3 regions of the Arthrobacter sp. E1SS-5 genome follow, and region 2 is predicted to be linked to each of the others. Evidence: riboswitches for the same ligand, from Rfam matches in the RefSeq annotation. Region 2 holds a riboswitch; each other region holds the start of a gene.
What was found. A riboswitch is a leader RNA that binds a small molecule or an ion and turns the genes downstream of it on or off. The one in region 2 is predicted to bind cyclic di-AMP.
Positions count from the first base shown of each region.

Region 1: it holds a riboswitch for cyclic di-AMP, as region 2 does, so the genes downstream of both, ACIGJD_RS03905 (M23 family metallopeptidase) here and ACIGJD_RS03270 (aggregation-promoting factor C-terminal-like domain-containing protein) in region 2, are expected to answer to the same signal.
Region 3: it holds a riboswitch for cyclic di-AMP, as region 2 does, so the genes downstream of both, ACIGJD_RS20210 (glycoside hydrolase family 16 protein) here and ACIGJD_RS03270 (aggregation-promoting factor C-terminal-like domain-containing protein) in region 2, are expected to answer to the same signal.

Region 1 is NZ_CP172703.1:818,670-820,902, reverse strand. It holds cyclic di-AMP (ydaO/yuaA leader) riboswitch at 56-233, opposite strand; gene ACIGJD_RS03905 (M23 family metallopeptidase) at 362-1,183, opposite strand; cyclic di-AMP (ydaO/yuaA leader) riboswitch at 1,194-1,405, opposite strand; gene ACIGJD_RS03900 (iron-dependent transcriptional repressor DtxR) at 1,545-2,233, opposite strand, start outside.
Region 2 is NZ_CP172703.1:662,652-664,884, forward strand. It holds gene ACIGJD_RS03265 (glyoxalase superfamily protein) at 1-9, shown strand, start outside; gene ACIGJD_RS03270 (aggregation-promoting factor C-terminal-like domain-containing protein) at 190-930, opposite strand; cyclic di-AMP (ydaO/yuaA leader) riboswitch at 936-1,096, opposite strand; gene ACIGJD_RS03275 (ArnT family glycosyltransferase) at 1,267-2,233, opposite strand, start outside.
Region 3 is NZ_CP172703.1:4,329,761-4,331,993, reverse strand. It holds gene ACIGJD_RS20210 (glycoside hydrolase family 16 protein) at 1-986, opposite strand, end outside; cyclic di-AMP (ydaO/yuaA leader) riboswitch at 991-1,140, opposite strand; gene rpsF (30S ribosomal protein S6) at 1,518-1,823, shown strand; gene ACIGJD_RS20200 (single-stranded DNA-binding protein) at 1,894-2,233, shown strand, end outside.

The sequences.
Region 1 (2,233 bases), 160 kb from region 2:
GGTGCGAACCGTTTGCGCACGGTGGCGCGCAGAATTATGGCGTGAAGACACGAAGGTAGCCTCTCCCAATGCCTGCGAGGTGAGCTGTCGGATTCGGATGGGAGTCACCCGGCCACGCTGCTTCCTGGGAAGCTTGTGACTTAACCCCAAGGCCTTCTGAATGAAGGCCGAAATTGGTTCCCCCGCCCCTGCCAGACGATGAAATGCGAACGGACCTTGAGCGGTGGCAGAGTTAGGCAATCCACTCAAGAGCGTCAACTTCGGAAAAGTTGACGCGAGTTAGACGGTACAGCAGTTTTGCTTCAATGTCACATTCAGGTCACGGCGGGTCACGGCGATCTGAGAGTAAACAATCATTCGGTTACAGCCAGCCCATGGGATCGACCACTTCGCCGTTGACCTGGACCTCGAAGTGCAGGTGGCAGCCGGTGGACGCGCCGGTGGTGCCGCTCAGGGCCACAACGTCCCCGCGGGACACGGTCTGGCCCACCTTGACGTTGAAGGATGACAGGTGGTTGTACGTGGTTTCCAGCCCGTTTCCGTGGTCGATGACCACCCGGTTTCCGCCGCCGAACTGATGCCAGCCCGCGAAGGTCACGGTGCCGGTGGCGGCCGCCAGGACGGAGGTCCCGCACTGCGCCACGAAGTCCTGGCCCCGGTGGAAGTCACCCGAGCCCCCGGTAATGGGGCTGACCCTGTAACCGAAGGGGGAAGCGGTGACAAGGGAGGCCAACGGTGCGGCCAGGGTGCCGGCTGACGCGGCGCGCGTAACGGAGCCGGCCGACTGCGCACTGAGGAGTTGCTTCAGCTTTCCGTCCGGGTCCGCCTGGGTCACCACTGCCGAGCGACTGAAGTCGATCTGGGCACCGATATCGGCGGAAATCTGGGGCTGGGGCGTGACGGAGGAGGCTGCCACCGGGGCGCTGCCGGCGGCGTCAGTGGCCATAACGGGACTTGTGGCGGGCACTGTCACGGTCAGCACCAGGCCGGTGGCCGCAAGGGCAATGCCGGCCTTCTGGCCTATGCCGCTGGCGGCGGCAAACTCCGTCATCTGGCGGAACGGACCCCGGCGGCGGCGGGCGTCGCGATGGAGGTCGCGGGGACGCTCCGCTGCGGCAGCTTCGACAACCCGCGGTGCCGAAGGGGGGCCGGCAGCACGGCGGCGTCCCCGGGGGGTCTGCATGGTCAAGAAGGGTTCCTCTCTGGAAAAGCCTGCGGAGTTAGCTGTCGGATTCGGGTCAGAGAGATCAAAGACCCGGCCCGCCAAGGGCAAGCTTCTGCGCAGGGGTATTCCCGGAAGAATCCTTCACTGGAGAGGCTTGCTGCTGACGGACTTCACCCCAAGGCAGTCCCCCGCTGCCGGTTGTGGTTCCCCCGCCTCTGCCAGTAACGACTCGTGCACCTGATCCGCTGGCAGAGCTCGGCTCCGGATCAGGTAACGCTTAAGTTTCAACGACTGGTTCTACTATAGGGGCTTAAGACCCTTGGTAACAATTCCGTTATCTTTGCGTGGATGGGCAGGCCCGGGGTATGGAAGTCCCGCTTCACCCCTGCTTGATGGCCACGAAGACATGCGCGGCCACCTCGGGCGGAAGCTCCAGCGCTCCTTCAATCCCGGCCACCCGCACCGAGATGTAATCGCCCACATGTTCCAGGGTCACGGCAGCGCCGGGCCGGATTCCTCCTTCGTCCAACTGCGCCAGCAGTTCCGGCTCCACTTGGATCGGTTCCGCGAGGCGGCTGATAGTCACGCCCGACGCAGGCCCGTAGCTCTTCATCGCCTCCAGCAGGCTGATGGCACCGTCACCAAAGCCGGGGCCCGGCTGGCCGCCCAGCGCGGCAAGGCCGGGGATGGGGTTGCCATACGGGGACTCGGTGGGGTGGTCCAGCATCTCGTAGATGCGCCGTTCCACCCGCTCACTCATCACATGTTCCCAGCGGCAGGCTTCGTCGTGGACGTAGGCCCAGTCCAGCCCGATGACGTCGGCCAGCAGGCGTTCGGCCAGCCGATGCTTGCGCATCACTTCGGTGGCCCGCTTGCGGCCGGTGTCCGTGAGTTCCAGATGCCTGTCGCCGGAGACCACAACGAGCCCGTCGCGCTCCATCCTGCCGATGGTCTGGGACACAGTGGGGCCGGAGTGGCGCAGTCGCTCGGCAATACGGGCCCGTAGGGCAACGATGTTTTCTTCCTCAAGCTCCAGGATGGTCCTGAGGTACATCTCCGTAGTGTCGA
Region 2 (2,233 bases):
AACAGTTAAAGCAAACCGCGGGCCGCATCGTGATGATGCGGCCCGCGGTTTGCTGGAATTCCCCAACTTTGCCCCGTCAACAAGGCGTGCGACGGCGGGTGGCCGGGGACGCGCCGTCGTGCGCCCCCAAAGGTGGGGAGATTCAGTGGGTGGTTCCCTCTTCAAGCGCTGGCGCCAGGGGAGAGGTGCCTAGTACCAGTTGTGCGCCAGGTGGAAGTTCAGTGCGCCGCAGGGGGACTGGTAGCTCTTCTTGATGTAATCCAGGCCCCAGTTGATCTGCGTGCGGTAGTTGGTCAGGTAGTCGGCACCGGCGCTGGCCATCTTCTCGGCAGGCAGGGACTGGACGATGCCGTAGGCCCCGCTGCTGGGATTGGTGGCCGTGGTGGTCCAGTCCGACTCCTTGGTCCACAGCGTCTGCAGGCACTGCATCTGGTCAGGTCCCCAGCCAAAGGTTGCCAGCTGGCCGGCGGCATACGCCTGGGCACCGGCCGGATCATTAACCGCGACGGCGGGTGCCGGCTCAGGAACAGGAGCAGGAGCAGGCGCCGGTGCCGGTGCGGGCGCCGGGGCCGGGGCTTCTGCTGCGGGGGCTGCCGGTGCAGGTGCGGGGGCTGGTTCCGCTGCCTGGGGTGCCACGCTGATGGCAGGCGGAACCGAGGCTGCCGGGTTGGAACGGATTTCGCTCTTCTCGATGCTCATTTGGGCGTCGGCCGCTGCCGTGGAAGAGTTTGAATCGGTGGATGACACCGGAGTCATGCTGCTGGTCGCCTGGCCTGCCGCGCCTACCCCCACCAGCACCGCGCAGGATGCTGCGAGGATCCCGGCCCGTGTGCCGAAGGTGGTCTTCTTGGCGGGCTTTGTAGCTGCTTGCTGCTCTGCCCGGTGTTTAGCCTTGGCATGCAGGCGTGGTTCTGCCGTGTTTTTGGACATGATTGATCGCCTCTCACACCTGCGGAGTTAGCTGTCGGGTTCGGATGAGGGCATCCGGCCGCACGGAAAGATCACGTACGTGCTTAACCCCAAGGGCGTTCATTGCCCGGGACGGTGGGTCCCCCGCCTCTGCCGTTGCTCAATCGGAATCCGGGGAAGCGGCAGAGCTTGGCGTCAACCCGGGATATGCGGCCCGAACGGGAGCCGCACCCAATCGACGGTACAGGAAAAGCGCGTCAATGTCACATTTAGGTAACGGATGTCACTATCTCCTGCGCGCCTGTTTGCTCGGGGGGTCAGTTCCGATCGTTACTTTGCGTACACCAGAACCTGTAGTTAGCTTCCGAGGACATAGAGAGTAGTGCCGCCGATGCTCTGCGGAGTGAAGTTCTCCGACACCCACTGCGCGATCTGGGCGGCAGCATCCGAACCGGAGGTGGACCGCATGGTTTCGCCGCTGATGAAATAGTGGATCTTTCCCTGCCTCACGAGGTCCTGGAACTGCGCCAGGGTGGGGGAGGGGTCGGTGCCGTTGAAGCCGCCCACCGCCATCACCGGCAGTTCCGTTGCCAGCTGGTACCCGGCGGCATTGTTGGAGCCCACTACCGCTGCTGCCCACGTGTAATTGGAGGCGCCGTCCTTGAGCGCGGCCACAAGATCCGCCGACGGGGTGGGTGCGCCGAGGAGACCGCCCATGCCGCCCCTGGGACCGCCTGCAAACCCGGCTCCGCCTTGGCTTGTCCCGCCAGTAACCCCGGCTCCGCCTGGGGTTGTCCCGCCGGGCCCGCCGGGGTTGGCCTGCTGGGAGCCCTGTCCGGGGAAGCTTTGCCGCGGGCCCTGCCCCGTGCCCCGTCCGGAGGTGTTTCGGCCGGCCGCACTGAAGCCTCCCGGCCCGCGTCCGCCTGCGCCGAAGCCGGAGGCTGGCCCTGCACTCACGATCGCCCCGCTGTGTGCCGTCGCCGCTGTAGTGACGGAGTAAGCCAGCGGCCCGGCGAGCGACGCAGCGATGGCGAGGGCCGCCGTCGTCCGCTGCATGGAACGCAAGCGCAGGAACCTGTTGAGCCCGATACCTGCTGCGGCAGCCAAACCTCCGGCGAGCACCAGCCAGCGCAGCCATGGGCCGTAGGCGGATGTGGTTCCCAGCAGGTAGAAGGCCATAAGGGCTGCCGTGGCCACCGCTGCAGCCAGGAAGCTGCCGGCAGCGGCCTCCCGGCGGTGCTGCCACAGCAGAACGCTGCCCAAACCGGCCATCGCCGCAATGCCCGGCGCCAGTGCCACCGCGTAGTAGGGGTGGATGATGCCG
Region 3 (2,233 bases), 740 kb from region 2:
ACCTTGACGCCGTCGAAGTACACATCGGAGGAGTTTGCCATCCGGTGCAGCCCGAATGTGTGGTACTCGTTGGCCCAGTTCCCGCCTACGCCGCCCTGGTTCTGGGAGCCGGAAGTGGAATGGTAATTAACGGTCATCCTGGCCTGCAGCACCTCGGCGATGTCGTTCTCGCCGGTGGCCGGCCAGGACTGTCCCGTGGTCCAGAACGCGGGCCAGTTGTAGAGGCCATTTGCGTTGCCGGGGAACTTGATACGGGCCTCCACGTAGCCGGTGGTGAATTGGAAGCCCGTGCCTGCCCCGCCCTTCGGGTTGGTCGACACCAACGCGCCGGAGGTGGAGGATGCCAGGCCCAGGGCAAGGTTTCCGTTGGCCACCGAGACGTTCGCGGGGCTGGTGGTGACCTTGTTCATGGTTCCGCAGCCGGGGGAGAACCAGCAGCCGGACCACTTGGCCGTGTCCAGTCCGGCGCCGGTGAAGTCATCGGCAAACGCCAGGGTCCAGTTCCCGGGCACTCCGGTGGGCATCGGCGCGCCGCTGTTGGCGAGCTGGGCTGCGGCGGGCGCCACGGCGATGGGAGCCTCGGGGGTGGCCGCGGAGGCGCGTGCCGGTGGCTCCGGGACGGCAGCGGCCTGGGGCGGCGCCGGGACTGGCGCGGGAGCGCTGGCCGTGGGGGGTGCGGGAGCCGGCGTGGCTGGGGCAGGAGCAACTGAAGGCTCCTGCGTGGGGACATCGTTTACGGGGACACCACTGCCGGTGTCGGAGGCGCTCGCCACCCGGGCTACATCCGTGGGGTGGGTGCTGTTTGCCAGGCCGAGGCCCAGGGAAGCCGCCCCGAGGAGCGCTGCGGCGAGGCCGGCAGCCAGGGGCCAGGACCGCCGCGCGGGGCCTTGTTTCGCCTCGGAGGAAGAAGGAAGGGGAGTGCCGGAAACTGTCTCGTTCTGATAACGGGGCGCTGGGTCGGCGCTGTGGTTGCGGTGTGCGGGCATGCGGAAGTTACCTCTCAACGCCTGCGGAGTTAGCTGTCGGGTTCGGATGAGGCATCCGGCCGCGTAGGGGCGGCTTCACCCCAGGGCAGGCGCAAGCCAGGCCCGTGAGACTTTGGGTTCCCCGCCTCTGCCTGGTACTTGGTGGATCACCGGAAGCGGCAGAGCTGGGCGTCATCCGGGATTGGGGCCGGCTGGGGGCGGCCCCCGCTCGACCGTACACGAATCCGGAGCTTAAATCACAATTAGGTAACGGGACTCACGCGGCGGCAGGTGGGAAGTGCCTCAAGCCGGAAGCGGCCTGGCCCTGGGCCGGTTTTCCACATAGCAGCACCGAACATCCCCGCGCCCGGCAGCATCCGGCTAGCTTTGAGTCAAGCGCGAATCGCCTATCGGGTCCAAATGCACTAGGATATTGAAGTCTGTGCTGCGTCCTGCCTCCGTTCCGGCGGCTAGGCATTGCATGGAATCGCAAATGAACCTCCTGTTACGGAAATGCCGTAACCGCTTAGCCCAAAGGAGGTGGGTTCACATATGCGTCCTTACGAATTGATGGTAATCATCGACCCCGAGGTCGAAGAGCGTACCGTTGAGCCGTCGCTTCAGAAGTTCCTGAACGTCATCACCAACGATGGTGGAACCATCGAAAAGGTTGACATCTGGGGCCGTCGCCGTCTGGCTTACGACATCAAGAAGAAGTCCGAAGGTATCTACGCCGTGGTGAACTTCACCGCCAAGCCGGAGACCGCCAAGGAACTTGACCGCCAGCTGTCTCTTAACGAGACCATCATGCGCACCAAGATCACCCGCCCCGAAGAGCAGAAGGTTGTTGCTGAGTAATTCAGCCGGCTTCATTCTTTACCCCGCAGGAAACGCACTCTTCACCCAGGATCGAACAAGGAGGCAGTAGATGGCAGGCGAGACCACCATTACGGTCATCGGTAACCTCACCAATGACCCGGAATTGCGGTTCACACCGTCCGGTTCGGCAGTAGCGAACTTCACCATCGCTTCCACCCCCCGTACCTTTGATCGCCAGTCCAACGAGTGGAAGGACGGGGAGACCCTGTTCCTCCGCGCCGCTGTCTGGCGTGAAGCAGCCGAAAACGTTGCCGAATCCCTCACCAAGGGAATGCGCGTCATCGTTACCGGCCGCTTGAAGAGCCGCTCCTACGAAACAAAAGAAGGCGAAAAGCGCACCGTTATTGAGCTTGAGGTCGACGAAATCGGCCCGAGCCTGCGCTACGCCA